3 regions of the Brevibacillus sp. SKDU10 genome follow, and region 2 is predicted to be linked to each of the others. Evidence: riboswitches for the same ligand, from Rfam matches in the RefSeq annotation. Region 2 holds a riboswitch; each other region holds the start of a gene.

Region 1 (4,326 bases), on a different contig from region 2:
TTTTATAGGTAGCACTTATTTTTATGGAAAGAATACATAGCAAGTAGCTTAGTAAATTGACGTGTCTCTTCTTCAATAACGATATGAAATTCGAGGAAGCAGGTGGAGAGTAATGAACATCTCAAAATGGACAAAAACAGGTATTGCAGCAGTTCTTTGTCTACCATTCATACATGCAGCAGGTTCACATCATTTTTTGCAGGCGGCTGAGAAACCGGTATATGTAGCCCAGGTGTCCGAGGAGACCAAAGGCGCTGGTAACCAAGGCACACAAACATCCAAATCCGCCGGTACAGAAGAATCTGTTTCAGTCGAGGATAAACAAGAAGTTCGCCTATATTCTATACAGGATCAAGATAAGCATGGCTTTATTGATGCAACGGGAAAGGTAGTCATCGCTCCCCAATTTGAAGTGGTTGGCGAGTTTCATGAAGGGCTTGCCGTTGCTAAGAAGGATGGGAAATACGGGTTTATCAACCAGCATGGCTCTTTTGTAATCCCTCCTCAGTATGAGGAAGCAGATTCGTTCTCAGAAGGAGTAGCTGCTGTTAAAGCAGGGGATCGCTTTGGTTTTATCAATAAAGAAAATAAGATGGTGATCCCAGCCAAGTTCCAATTTGCTCGTAGCTTTCAAAATGGTCTAGCTGCTATAGGTGAAAATCATAAATATGGTTTTATCAATAAGAGTGGACAAATCGTGATTCAACCAGAATATGAGATTGTCTGGGGTTTTCAAGAAGGTACCACTGTAGCCTATAAGGATGGAAAAGCAGGTTATCTTGATCAAACAGGAAAGGTCATCATTCCTTTTACTTATCAAATTGCGAATCCATTTCAAGAAGGGCTGGCCCTAGTCTATGCGGGTGAGGAAAGGGGATATAGTCTCATCAACAAGCAGGGTCAGGAGGTAGTGAAACCAGAGGGCTTTGAGCCTGGAAGCTTTTCAGAAGGAGTAGCCGATGTGATGGTTGCTGTGGATGGGGATTTTAAAGCCAGCTATATTAACAAAAAAGGTGAGTTTTTACTTCCACCTACTTATGAACGTACATTGCCTTTTTCCGAGGGACTTGCTTCTGTTAAGGTGAATGGCAAATATGGATTTATCAACAAGCAAGGAAAAATGGTAATTAAGCCTCAGTTTGAATCGGGCGGTGTATTTCATAACGGTTTGGCTTATGAGGTAACACATGACGAACAAGGATATAGCTTTTGTTATGTCAATAAACAAGGTGAAATCGTTTGGAAAAGCTCTGTTATGAAGGAGTTTCCAGGGGATTTGGAATAACTTTGTCGAAGCTCTCGCGATATTGGTAGCGAGAGCTTTTTATTGTGAAGTAAAATATGTCTAAAATGTGTCTAAAGTCATTTGAATGTTCTGTTAAATAAAGTATAATATTGGTAATGATTTGGAAAGGGGATATAAAACCATGGAAATCGGCATTGCTATGTATCCGATCATAGGGGTCTTAGTCTTCTCTTTCATCTTGTTCTACTACTTGTATAAAGGAATTATGAAGGATACAACAAAGCACGATGAGGAGCATGTATGGGTTGATTACGATACGAGCTTTATGAAGGAGACTCCTCACTCACAGCAGAAAAAGGCAAAAAGTAATCAGAATATGTAAACTACAAAATGGTTGAAGCGCTCCTCTGAAGGGGTGCTTTTTTACTTATGTAATTTTTAAATTTCCTGAATTGTATGTTATAAATAAATGGAAAGGCTTCGAAGCTGTCAATTTTTTTAAAAGGAGAGCGTCCATGCGTAAACCATATCTTATTGGCCTTGTGTTATTAGCTGTTTGGTTTGTCTGGCTCCTCTATGGATTAAAGTTTTACCGAGGAGAACAATTTAGCACTTTATTTTTATTAGTTGCTTTTGGTACAGGCGTTTTTCCCATCTATTTTAGCTTCGTTCATTTATTAATTGGTGAACGATCTAAGCAATGGATCAGTTGGGTTGGGATTGTAGCTACGGCTTTTGTGATCGTACCCGTTTCGATTTTTCTTTTATACCGATTTGCTTAAAAAATCCATTTGTACAAAGCGGTTGTCAGGTAAGGGTTTATCTGATAAAGTGAAGTGAAAATTACATAGGAATAATCCAAAATAGAGGTGCGCAGCGGATGAGTCATCCTGTTTGCTTTACATCGCCGGGACGATGAGGACAGGATAAAAGGTCAATGCGCCGAAGTCGTTGCTGACCGGCAATCTACGGCTGGGGTGTACGTGAATAACGTACGTCCTGTCATGAAAGGTGTGCCTTTCGTGGAGCGCTATTTATGAGTTGCCAAGGTAGAACCAGCAATGAGTAGGCGATCCACTCATTGCTTTTTTGCTTATCAAGGGGTTATTCTTTTTTCAAAACAGTAATTTTGCAATAGCGATTACATAAACCAAATTGGTAGGAGGAAACACTCGATGAACATGATGAATGCCCACGAAATTATCAGCTTTATTCAAAAGAGCGAGAAGAAGACGCCTGTGAAGGTGCATGTAAAGGGAAATTTAGAAGGAATTGATTTTGGCCAAAATACAAAAACCTTTATCATAGGCAATGTAGGTGTATTGTTTGGCGAATGGAAGGACGTACAGCCTGTGCTTGAAGCCAATAAGGACAGCATTGAGGACTATGTGGTAGAGAGCGATCGTCGCAATTCTGCGATCCCGATGCTAGACACAAAAGAAATTCAAGCGCGTATTGAGCCAGGTGCTATCATTCGTGATCAAGTACACATTGGAAATAATGCAGTAATTATGATGGGTGCGGTAATTAATATCGGTGCTTCTATTGGAGAAGGTACTATGATCGATATGGGCGTTATTATTGGCGGACGCGGCACGGTTGGCAATAATTGCCACATCGGAGCAGGAGCTGTCATAGCAGGGGTCATTGAGCCGCCTTCTGCCACACCTGTAATTATTGAGGATGATGTATTGGTTGGAGCAAATGCTGTTATTTTAGAGGGTGTACGGATTGGTAAAGGCTCAGTGGTTGCTGCGGGAGCTGTTGTAACACAGGATGTTCCTGCGAACGTAGTAGTGGCTGGGACACCGGCAAGAATCCTAAAAGAAATTGATGCAAAAACCAAGTCCAAAACAGAGATTATGCAAGAACTGCGTCAGTTATAAGTATGTAAAAAACTGTAAGGTATATATCATATCAGCTAGTCATAGATTGAGCTGAATAAAAGGGGCGTCTTCCCATGACGGATTGGCTACAAAAAGATGAAACCTATTTGATGTCCACCTACAAACGATTGCCGATTGCAATTGAAAAGGGAGAGGGCAATTATTTACTTGATACAGAGGGAAAAGCTTATCTTGATTTGTTTACTGGTCTGGCTGTCTCTGTTCTGGGCCACTCTCATCCCAAAATTGTAGAAGCTCTTGTAGAACAGGGAGAGAAATTCTTGCACATCTCCAACATTTTTTTGAACAAGCCAGCCATCACATTGGCAGAGCAGTTAGTTAAGCATACGATTCCGGGAAAAGTTTTCTTCAGTAACTCAGGAGCTGAAGCAACAGAAGCTGCGATCAAGCTTGTGCATAAATGGGCAAAAATGACCGGAAGAGAGAATGCTGGGATTGTTGTGCTAAAAAATAGCTTCCACGGCAGGACGCTTGGAGCTGTCAAGCTAACAAGACAAGCTCATGTTTATCAGGACTACCCGTTGCCGGCATTTCCTGTATATGAGGTAGCTCCTGGTGATATAGAAGGATTGGAAGAGATTATTACGACGTACTCACCTGTTTGCTTATTAATGGAGCCAGTTCTTGGATCGGGTGGAGTTATTCCGCTTTCCGAGAGCTTTTTGCAAACAGCTTTTGCTCTGTGTAAAGAACATGACGTGCTATTTGCTATGGATGAAATTCAAACAGGTATGGGACGAACTGGTAAACTGTTTGCCTACCAGCATACGACTGTGGAACCTGATCTTATCTTATTTGCCAAGGGTGTCGGCGGTGGATTACCGCTAGGTGGGGTGATCGCTGGAGAAAAACTGGCCAATCTTTTCAAGCCTGGAGACCATGGGACAACATTTGCCCCCTCTCCATTAAGTGCAGCATTGGGCAATGCGGTTATGGAAGCTCTGCTGGTAGATGGATTGCTTGAAGAGGGGAAAAAGCAAGCAGAGTATTTGTGGGCTCGTATAGCTCATTTAGTTGATGAATATCCACAACTTCTATCTGATATTCGAGGCAAAGGCATGATGCTCGGCATTCAGACGAAGCTAGCTCCAGAAGAGGTTAGTCATATCCAACAAGGGATGCTAGAGGCCGGCTTTTTAATTGATGTTACGCAGAAAACAATTATTCGACTAT
Region 2 (4,326 bases):
TACGTACTGTTTCCCTGTTTGCAAATGTTCAACGTAGCAGGCTTCTGCTTCTTCGTTCATATACACGTCTTTATACCCCACCTCCCTATTAGAGGATATGCCTTCCTCCACCTCATAAAGACGAATTCCTTGTGTAATTTTCGCCCACTCTTCCTTTAGGTACCCCGCAATCATATGCAGGCGATATTCAGAAATAGACCAATGGATATACACAGTGTCTGGTGCCGTTGGAATAACAGCTATAGAAGGGACTCGCTTCTCCTCTAAGATAGCTTGTCCTTGGGTTTGTTCAGCTAAAAAGTCTTTCTCCTGAGTAGTATAGCTCTCCCCTCTGTCCGTTTCCAATGGATAGACAGCAGGATAAAAAGGTGGGCTAACAACCTTTCCCATGAACAAATTAATGAAGGACTCCTCTGCTACGCTTTGGCTGCTCTCCTTGTAAGCCTGCGACTTCAGTCCAAATTTATGAAGTTGGTATCTCACTTGGCCAATGGTCATCTCGCACCTTGTAGCGATTTCTTGCAGTGATAGGGATTGTGCTCGCATTTGTAGGATTCTTGTAATCATGAAGGTTGTGCTCCTTTCTGCTTAACTCATTGCTTTTAAGTATAAAAGAGCTTGCCTTCAAATCATGTCGAACGCTGAACGCATAACTTTTCTTCTTTTGTCGATACCAGCTAAAACGTTCGGCATAGAGAATGCTAGTTCGACAAAATTTTTATATTTACTAAATTTTTTTAAAAGAAAAATCGATGGACAAGAAGCTTACGTGGATTGGAAACATTTAAGAAGCATAGAAAAAAACCACTCACAAGCCCCAGAATTTCTTCCAGCTTGAAAAGTGGTTTTTCCTGTATTGATTATTATGAGCAATATAAAAGGACTACAGGCTAGTCTCTTACATGTGCACTGCTAAAATCACAATCGTGCAATTTCACAACCTTTGTTTTCTTGACCCATTTGTATCCCAACCATAAAGCAAGGAAGATCGGAATGCCGATATAGGACACCATCATAGAGTACCAATCAATTTTATCTCCAATAAATGCCTCGTAATTCTGTCCCATAATAACAACGATGCACAGTATAAAAGCAAATAGCGGACCGAATGGGAACCATCTTGCTTTAAAAGGCAATTCACTCAAGCTATGCCCTTGCGCCACAAACGCTCGACGGAAGCGATAGTGACTAATTGCAATGCCCAACCAAGCAATAAAGCCAGACATACCAGAAGCATTAAGCAACCATGCATACACAACCCCGTCGCCAAAAAGAGAAGCGAAGAAAGCAACCATCCCAACTGATGCTGTCATTAACAAGCAGTAAATCGGAATACCGCGGCGGTTTAGTTTTGTAAAAAATTTAGGTGCTTTCCCATCCTTCGCCATCGCCCACAGCATCCGTGTAGAAGCATACATACCAGAGTTACCCGCAGATAATACAGCCGATAAAATAACAGCGTTCATCACAGAGGCAGAAAATGCCAAGCCTGCTTTTTCAAATACCATTGTAAACGGGCTTAGAGCAATCGCTTCTATATCTCCACCTACCAGATTCGGACTGGTGTAGGGTACCAGCAAACCAATAACTAAAATGGCAAAAACATAGAACAACAGAATGCGCCAAAACACCTGCTTGATGGCTTTCGGGATATTTTTACGCGGATCGTCGCTCTCTCCTGCCGCTACCCCGATTAATTCTGTACCCTGAAAGCTAAACCCAGCAATCATAAATACGCCAAGGGCTGCCATAAAGCCGCCATGGAATGGAGCATCGCCAATGGTAAAGTTCGTAAAACCTACAGCCTCTCCGCCCATGATGCCAAAAATCATTAAGATACCAACTACCAAGAAAATAATAACAGTTGCTACTTTAATCATCGAGAACCAGAACTCTGACTCCCCATATCCTTTGACAGATAGATAGTTTAATCCAAACATAAAGGCTAAAAACAAGCCGCTCCATAACAAAGATGAACTGTTCGGGAACCAAAATTTCATTAAAAGCGTAGCGGCAGATAACTCGGCTGCAATCGTAATAGCCCAGTTATACCAATAGTTCCATCCTAATGCAAAGCCAAGAGCAGGATCTACAAACTTTGTTGCATAGGTACTAAAAGACCCTGACTCCGGCATATAAGCTGCCATTTCACCCAAGCTGGTCATTAAGAAATATACCATAATACCAATTGCTACATATGCTACAATCGCACCGCCAGGGCCTGCTTGAGAGATAGCTCCCCCACTTGCTAGGAATAACCCCGTACCAATAGAACCGCCAAGAGCGATCATCGTCAGGTGTCGAGCCTTTAGACCGCGCTTCAATTCTTGAGGCTGTCCCCCATCCCTAGTTGCCGATATGTTTGTTACACTTTCATTCCCAGTTGTTGCTTGTGACATAAAAAAACACTCCTTATCTTTTCAAAGATACGTGCAAGGAAGGAGTGGGAATATAAAAAATCCGTCATTTTAGAATCTGTCGACGGATTTATACGTAACCCGCATCATACCTTCCATGAAGATAGCACAACACGCTTATTCGGCAAATAAACGTGACAGTTCTGTCCCTTTCGGAAACAGCCCCAGCCTGTACATCACAGAGTCTTTGTACAAGCTTCGGCGGTCTTTCCTTTCTGATGGAGTCTACAACATCTCTGGGTCTCGTCCAGCATACTCTTAAATACCGCAACCTCTACCTCACCAGATATGATGAGGATTTATTATTTTATTAAAAAAGATAATGTCATTATAGATGATAAACCATTAGATTTCAACTAGATTTTTAGCCTTTCTATGATCGATCACGGCTTTGTTGCTTCAGCCGTAGTGGCTGCTTTTGCATATAGGTTGCACATCTCCACAGCCATTCCATTGGTCCAAAGGCATACTGAGATAACCACCATTTACTAAACATGATCTGTAATAGATAGATCGTAATACAAAATATAAATCCAATCCATAGCGGAATTCCTGCCGTATTAGGAATAAACAGGGAAAACAATAGGACTGTTACCAATGTCTGCAATAAGTAATTGGTTAATGCCATACGCCCCACATATGTGAAGCCTTGCATTTTTGCTCGAAAACGTTTGTTTTCCAGAAGCAGAACAATAGATACGAGATAAAAGACGAACAACGTTTTTCCTGTCAATTGAATGTACTTTTGAATTTCTTCAGACACATAGACTTCATGGCTGAAATAATAACGAAACATCGGAATAAACAATAGAATCGTTACTACTAGACTGACAATCTGAGTGATGCGCAATCCACGTTTCCATTCATGCACACGTTGAAAAAAGTTGATCTTCCCTGCACACAATCCCAACAAAAAAAGTCCTAGTAATTCAGGAATATAGATAATTACATTGAGAATCTGGATGCCACTTAGCATTTCATAGCGTTGACTTACTTTTTGTGCATAATCCTCTAGTCCATTAAACCAAGGAGCTTCCAATAGCACTTTTTGATCTAAATCAATATCCCCGGAAAAAGCAAACCAGATAAACAACATAAACAGAGCCATTAAAAAAATGCTCCAAACAAACAATGCTGATGCCTTCTGACGATAAAAAAATAAAAGTAAAAAGCCCACTAATGCATACATATGTAAAATATCACCGTACCACAAAAGCAGAAAATGCAGGCATCCCAGAAGAAACAGCACAGCTAGACGCATCGAAAAAAGGGCCCTCATCCTATACCCTTTCGCTTCTGCTCTACTCATAAATAGATAAAACCCCAATCCAAATAAAAAGGCAAATAAGGAGTAGAATTTTGTTTGGATAAATAAGTCATAGCCAAAGCGAAACATGGCATCAGCCCCTTGGGTATACCCTCTCGTGTCAAGCGGTTGGATTCCTAGCATAGCCGGGAAGTTCACCAGAAAGATACCCAGGATCGCAATGCCTCTAACGGTATCAATTGATGTTATTCGATCGTTAACGGAAATCGGTCTTGCTTGCTTCATCATCACACCCCCTTTCTTTCTTGTTTGTTACTTTGCCTTCTTTTATTCTTTTCTACTCAGTAGAATATAGCGCTTCTGTAATTTTTTTCCCTTTCGGTGCTCTTGCGCTTGGTTTTTTATACTCCTTAGCACCCGAAGAAGCTGTTTTTGCTTCAAACTCGAATTGAAATTGCGCTTTCTCTAAATCCCATTTCAAATAGGCATCAAACGTCTTGTCACCTTTTTTAAAGCCTTTTATTAATCCGCTTTTTCCTTGCTCCATCAGTTTTTTCACATTGGTGGCAGACAAGGATTTGCCAAGTAATTTTTTCGGTAAAGTGATTTTACACCCCGTCTTGTTATACTGATCACAGCCAT
Region 3 (4,326 bases), on a different contig from region 2:
TATCTGCCAGACTACTTCATGTGTGCCTGCTGGATTTAGCACCTCTCCGCTTCTTGCGGGGTTGCCGGGTTTCTTCGGGCCAGTCCCTCCACCACTCTTGATAAGAGATTTCTATATAATTATGTTTATCATACTTCTTTCGAGTAAGAATTGTCAATCTATTTCAATGAAAAGGATTCTTCTCTTTTTATTTGATACATCGTCCACATTCCAATGTCCTGAAAGCCCAAACGTTTATAAATAGCTCCAGCCGCTTGATTATCATAAAATAAGCACAAGCTTCGCCCTTCCGCTAAAACATCCCTGCACAGCGCTGCCATGCAAGCACTAGCATACCCCCGCTTGCGATAAATGGGATGAGTACAAACACCAACAATCATGGCAGCCATCGAACACTCGGCTGTTGTCGAAGCACAGGCTACCGTTTCTGTGTTCACCTCGACATAATAGGTTCTCCCCGTACCGCTTTCCAGTGTGTGTTTCAATGCTTCTTCTGCATCAGCAGATCTGCCAAACTCTTGAATCTGATCACGTAGGCTGACGATTTTTTTTACATCATGAACGGTGGCTTTTTTTACCTCAAATCCCTTGATGTCATCCTGAGATAATCGAGAGTCATCTTCTAATTCTGCAAAATAGGTAGTTTTGATCTCATGCTTCGGCAGATGGCTTGCAAAGGCCTGCAAAGAATCTTGTTTTCCTGATAAAACCTCCAGCTTCTTGTCAGCAAGGATAATTTCACTGAACCCTTCCATATCAAACCTATCCAAAGCATAAAATACGTATGAGTGATAATACCGCAGGAGCACCGCAGAGAGTTTTGTCTGGTCACTCGCTGACCATTCTCCCCATAACTCTTGAAAAGGGGTAGAGAAGCCAAAATTTTCGACATCACCAATAAGAAATAAGTTCAAGCTTCTCTCTTTTGATACCAATTCCATAAATGCTTCATAATCTGCTTCTGTTAGTTTTCGGATCATTTGGCAATTCCCTCTCCAAAAGTTTTTCCCTCCATTATTTGAAAAAGTGTACTATTTGTCAATAGAATTCAGAAAAAACACATAAAGCCCGGTGGAAGTCTCTCCACCAGGCTCCTTGATTAATCCAATCCTATCCCTGTCCATTTGAAGCACTCTACATGCTGTTTTATCTAAAACAAATTAAGCGTATACGACAGCATCCGCAGAAACATCCAATCCAAACGCCGTATGCAGTGTAGCTACAGCTTGCGCAACTTTTTCTGCTGGGATAACACAAGATACCTTAATATCAGAGGTAGATACCATCCGAATGAGAATATCCTGGCTGGATAAATGACTAAACATATCGGCTGCCACCCCCGGATTGGTTATCATACCAGCTCCTACAATTGAAACTTTTGCAAGGCCAGATTCATATTCCACATGCTCAAAGCCTAACTCCTCCTGATGAGCCGCCAAGGTCTCCAGCGTTCTATGTAAATCATCAGCGGAGATCGTAAAGGAAACATTATTTGCTTTGTCATGATAGGTGCTTTGAATAATGATGTCTACATTAATAGAAGCGTCCGCCAATGCTTTAAATAATAAAGATAACATGCCTACTTTTACAGGCATTCCGATAACCGTTATAGAAGCTACATCTTTGTCATGAGCTATTCCGCTGATTACTTTGCCTAACTCCATGTTTGTCTCCTCCTCAACCAATGTTCCCTCTTCTTCTGTAAAACTGGAACGAACCACAAGTCGAACTCGATGTTTTTTTGCACTTTCCACAGAACGCGGATGCAATACACCAGCTCCTAGAGTTGCTAATTCTAGCATCTCATCATATGAAATGGAGCTTAACTTTTGTGCACGAGAAACAATGCGCGGATCGGCTGTAAATACCCCTGATACATCAGTGTAGATTTCACAGCAGGTAGCCTGGAGACTAGCCGCAATTGTTACCGCTGTAGTATCAGACCCGCCCCGTCCCAATGTTGTAATTTCTCCGTTTTCGCTAGCTCCTTGAAAACCTGCTACGATGACAATTTTCCCCTGCTGTAATTCTTGCTCAATCCGTTGACTGTTAATCGTACTAATGCGTGCCTTTCCATGCTTCTCTTCCGTTAAAATGCCAGCTTGCCAGCCTGTCATGGACACAGCCTCGTACCCTCTGCTCTGTAGAGCCATACTAAGTAACGCAATGGAAACCTGTTCTCCTGTGGCAAGCAGCATATCCATTTCACGAGCAGGTGGGCTCTCATGTAATTCCTTTGCTAAATCGACAAGCACATCTGTTGTTTTTCCCATAGCAGATACCACAACCACCATGGCATACCCGGCATCCTTATAACGGATAATTCTCTGTGCTACCTCTTGAATACGCTCCGCAGAGCCTACGGATGTTCCCCCGTATTTTTGCACCACAATTTCCATTTTGAATCTCTCCTCTGGTATATTCTGCTAGTCTGGATCATATGCCTTCCTTGGTTCATTTATAATGAAAGCTTTTTACGAATTGAAGATACAAAAAAGGCAACGACAAAGGAAATACCTAGTCGTTGCCCTAACTGGACATACACGGTCCCTCCTTCCCCTGATTCACGGAAATGCCAAAGCAAGTAATAATAGCTCTAGCAGCCCGGTGAGATAGCTCTCCATTTGCATGACGGGTAGGACATGCAAATGACAGTCTTACGCTTATTCAACGTAAGCCCAGCATGCACCGCTTGGGTATCGCGTGCACACTTCGGCAAATTCCCCTTCCCCAGCTCCATCATAGATTCCCATATCTCCGGAGGGTACTCTTGGTTTTTGCGCCTCTACCTCACTCCTGTATAGGGAAGTGAGGTTGTTGCTTATGAGATTATTCAGAATTATATCACGTTACTTTCTCAGTTACAATTCTTTTTGTTAAGGGATATAAGAAGATATTAGCGTGATACAATGAGCATAGTTTTCGTATCTTTTTAAAAGGATATGAAAGGAGGCTTTCTAATGAAAGATAATAAAACCTTGCAGAACCAAACCGAGGCATACACGGACAATAAAGCTCCCTCCTCTGTACATTTGAACTCAAAATCCACCTCGTCTGTTGTTCTTATCACTGGGTGCTCAAGCGGCTTTGGAAAACAAATTAGTATAGCTCTTGCAGAAGCTGGCTATCAAGTAATCGCCACAATGCGTGATGTAACAAAAAAAGAGCCTCTTCTTCAAGAGGCTTCAGCCCGTAGCATTGAGGATCGTTTACACATTATCCCCTTAGATGTTACGAAACAAGATAGTATTGCGCAGGCCATCGACCAAACGCTACAACTATTTGGCAAGATAGACATATTGATTAACAATGCTGGCTATGCGACTGGCGGTTTTACTGAAGAAATCCCCCTAGAGGACTGGCGCAATCAGTTTGAAACCAATTTTTTTGGAGCGGTAGCCACCACTCAAGCGGTTTTAAAGCCCATGCGTGAGCAAAGGAGCGGTCTCATTATCAATATGAGCAGCATTTGCGGACAATTTGGCTTCCCTATGCTTGGTCCCTATACCGCCTCCAAACATGCACTAGAAGGCTTCAGTGAATCCCTACGCTTAGAAATGCTCCCATTTGGCATCAAGGTGGTCCTAATAGAGCCTGGGCCATATCGAACTGATATATGGGAAAAAAGCATAGAAGCAGCAGCTTTCTCACCTGAGTCTCCCTATCATACCTTTTTAGAGTATTTGCAACAGCAAGCCAAGCACAACGCCATGCACTCTGGCGATCCAGAAGAAGTAGTCCACACCGTATTACGTATTGTAAAAGCTTCTAATCCGTCCTTCCGTTATCCGGTTGGAAAAAGCATCAAAAGCTTACTCTTTAGTAAAAAAATATTACCCTGGAGATTCATAGAGCTGCTTGTAAAAAAGCAATTACACAAAATTATGAAGAAATAAGCTCATTTCTCATCCTTCAATCCTCTTAAGTGCGTAATAATATCTCTTGCTAATTTATCACCAATGCCAAGCTGGCGGAAATCTTCCACTGTTGCTTCCCGCATCTTTTTCAATGAGCCGAAATGCTGAAACAGCTTCTTCCGTCGCTTCTCTCCTATACCTGGTATCTCATCTAATTGTGAAGAAAGCATTGTTTTCGAACGTGCCTGACGATGAAACGTGATAGCAAAGCGGTGTACCTCATCCTGGACGCGTTGCAACAAATAAAACTCATGGCTGTCCCGCTTAAGCTCTACAGGCATAGGCGGGTCACCATAGAGTAACATCGCTGTTTTATGCTTCTCGTCCTTAGCGAGTCCACAGACTGGGATGAACAGCCCTAATTCATTTTCTAACACATCCATCGCCGCACTAATTTGACCTTTGCCTC

What was found. Region 2 has a riboswitch for lysine ahead of AYJ08_RS16680 (amino acid permease). Riboswitches for the same ligand answer to the same signal wherever they lie in the genome.
Region 1: it holds a riboswitch for lysine, as region 2 does, so the genes downstream of both, dapD (2,3,4,5-tetrahydropyridine-2,6-dicarboxylate N-acetyltransferase) here and AYJ08_RS16680 (amino acid permease) in region 2, are expected to answer to the same signal.
Region 3: it holds a riboswitch for lysine, as region 2 does, so the genes downstream of both, AYJ08_RS11140 (aspartate kinase) here and AYJ08_RS16680 (amino acid permease) in region 2, are expected to answer to the same signal.

Annotation. Positions count from the first base shown of each region.
Region 1 covers NZ_LSSO01000048.1:16,076-20,401, forward strand. The annotation lists gene AYJ08_RS03975 (WG repeat-containing protein) at 113-1,285, shown strand; gene AYJ08_RS03980 (hypothetical protein) at 1,428-1,628, shown strand; gene AYJ08_RS03985 (hypothetical protein) at 1,762-2,028, shown strand; lysine riboswitch at 2,103-2,287, shown strand; gene dapD (2,3,4,5-tetrahydropyridine-2,6-dicarboxylate N-acetyltransferase) at 2,422-3,132, shown strand; gene AYJ08_RS03995 (aspartate aminotransferase family protein) at 3,207-4,326, shown strand, end outside.
Region 2 covers NZ_LSSO01000180.1:13,986-18,311, reverse strand. The annotation lists gene AYJ08_RS16690 (DUF4912 domain-containing protein) at 1-567, opposite strand, end outside; gene AYJ08_RS16680 (amino acid permease) at 891-2,399, opposite strand; lysine riboswitch at 2,514-2,702, opposite strand; gene AYJ08_RS16675 (DUF418 domain-containing protein) at 2,791-3,972, opposite strand; gene AYJ08_RS16670 (DNA topoisomerase III) at 4,022-4,326, opposite strand, start outside.
Region 3 covers NZ_LSSO01000149.1:45,698-50,023, reverse strand. The annotation lists SAM riboswitch class I at 1-107, opposite strand, end outside; gene AYJ08_RS11145 (GNAT family N-acetyltransferase) at 159-980, opposite strand; gene AYJ08_RS11140 (aspartate kinase) at 1,161-2,399, opposite strand; lysine riboswitch at 2,606-2,796, opposite strand; gene AYJ08_RS11135 (SDR family oxidoreductase) at 2,961-3,896, shown strand; gene uvrC (excinuclease ABC subunit UvrC) at 3,899-4,326, opposite strand, start outside.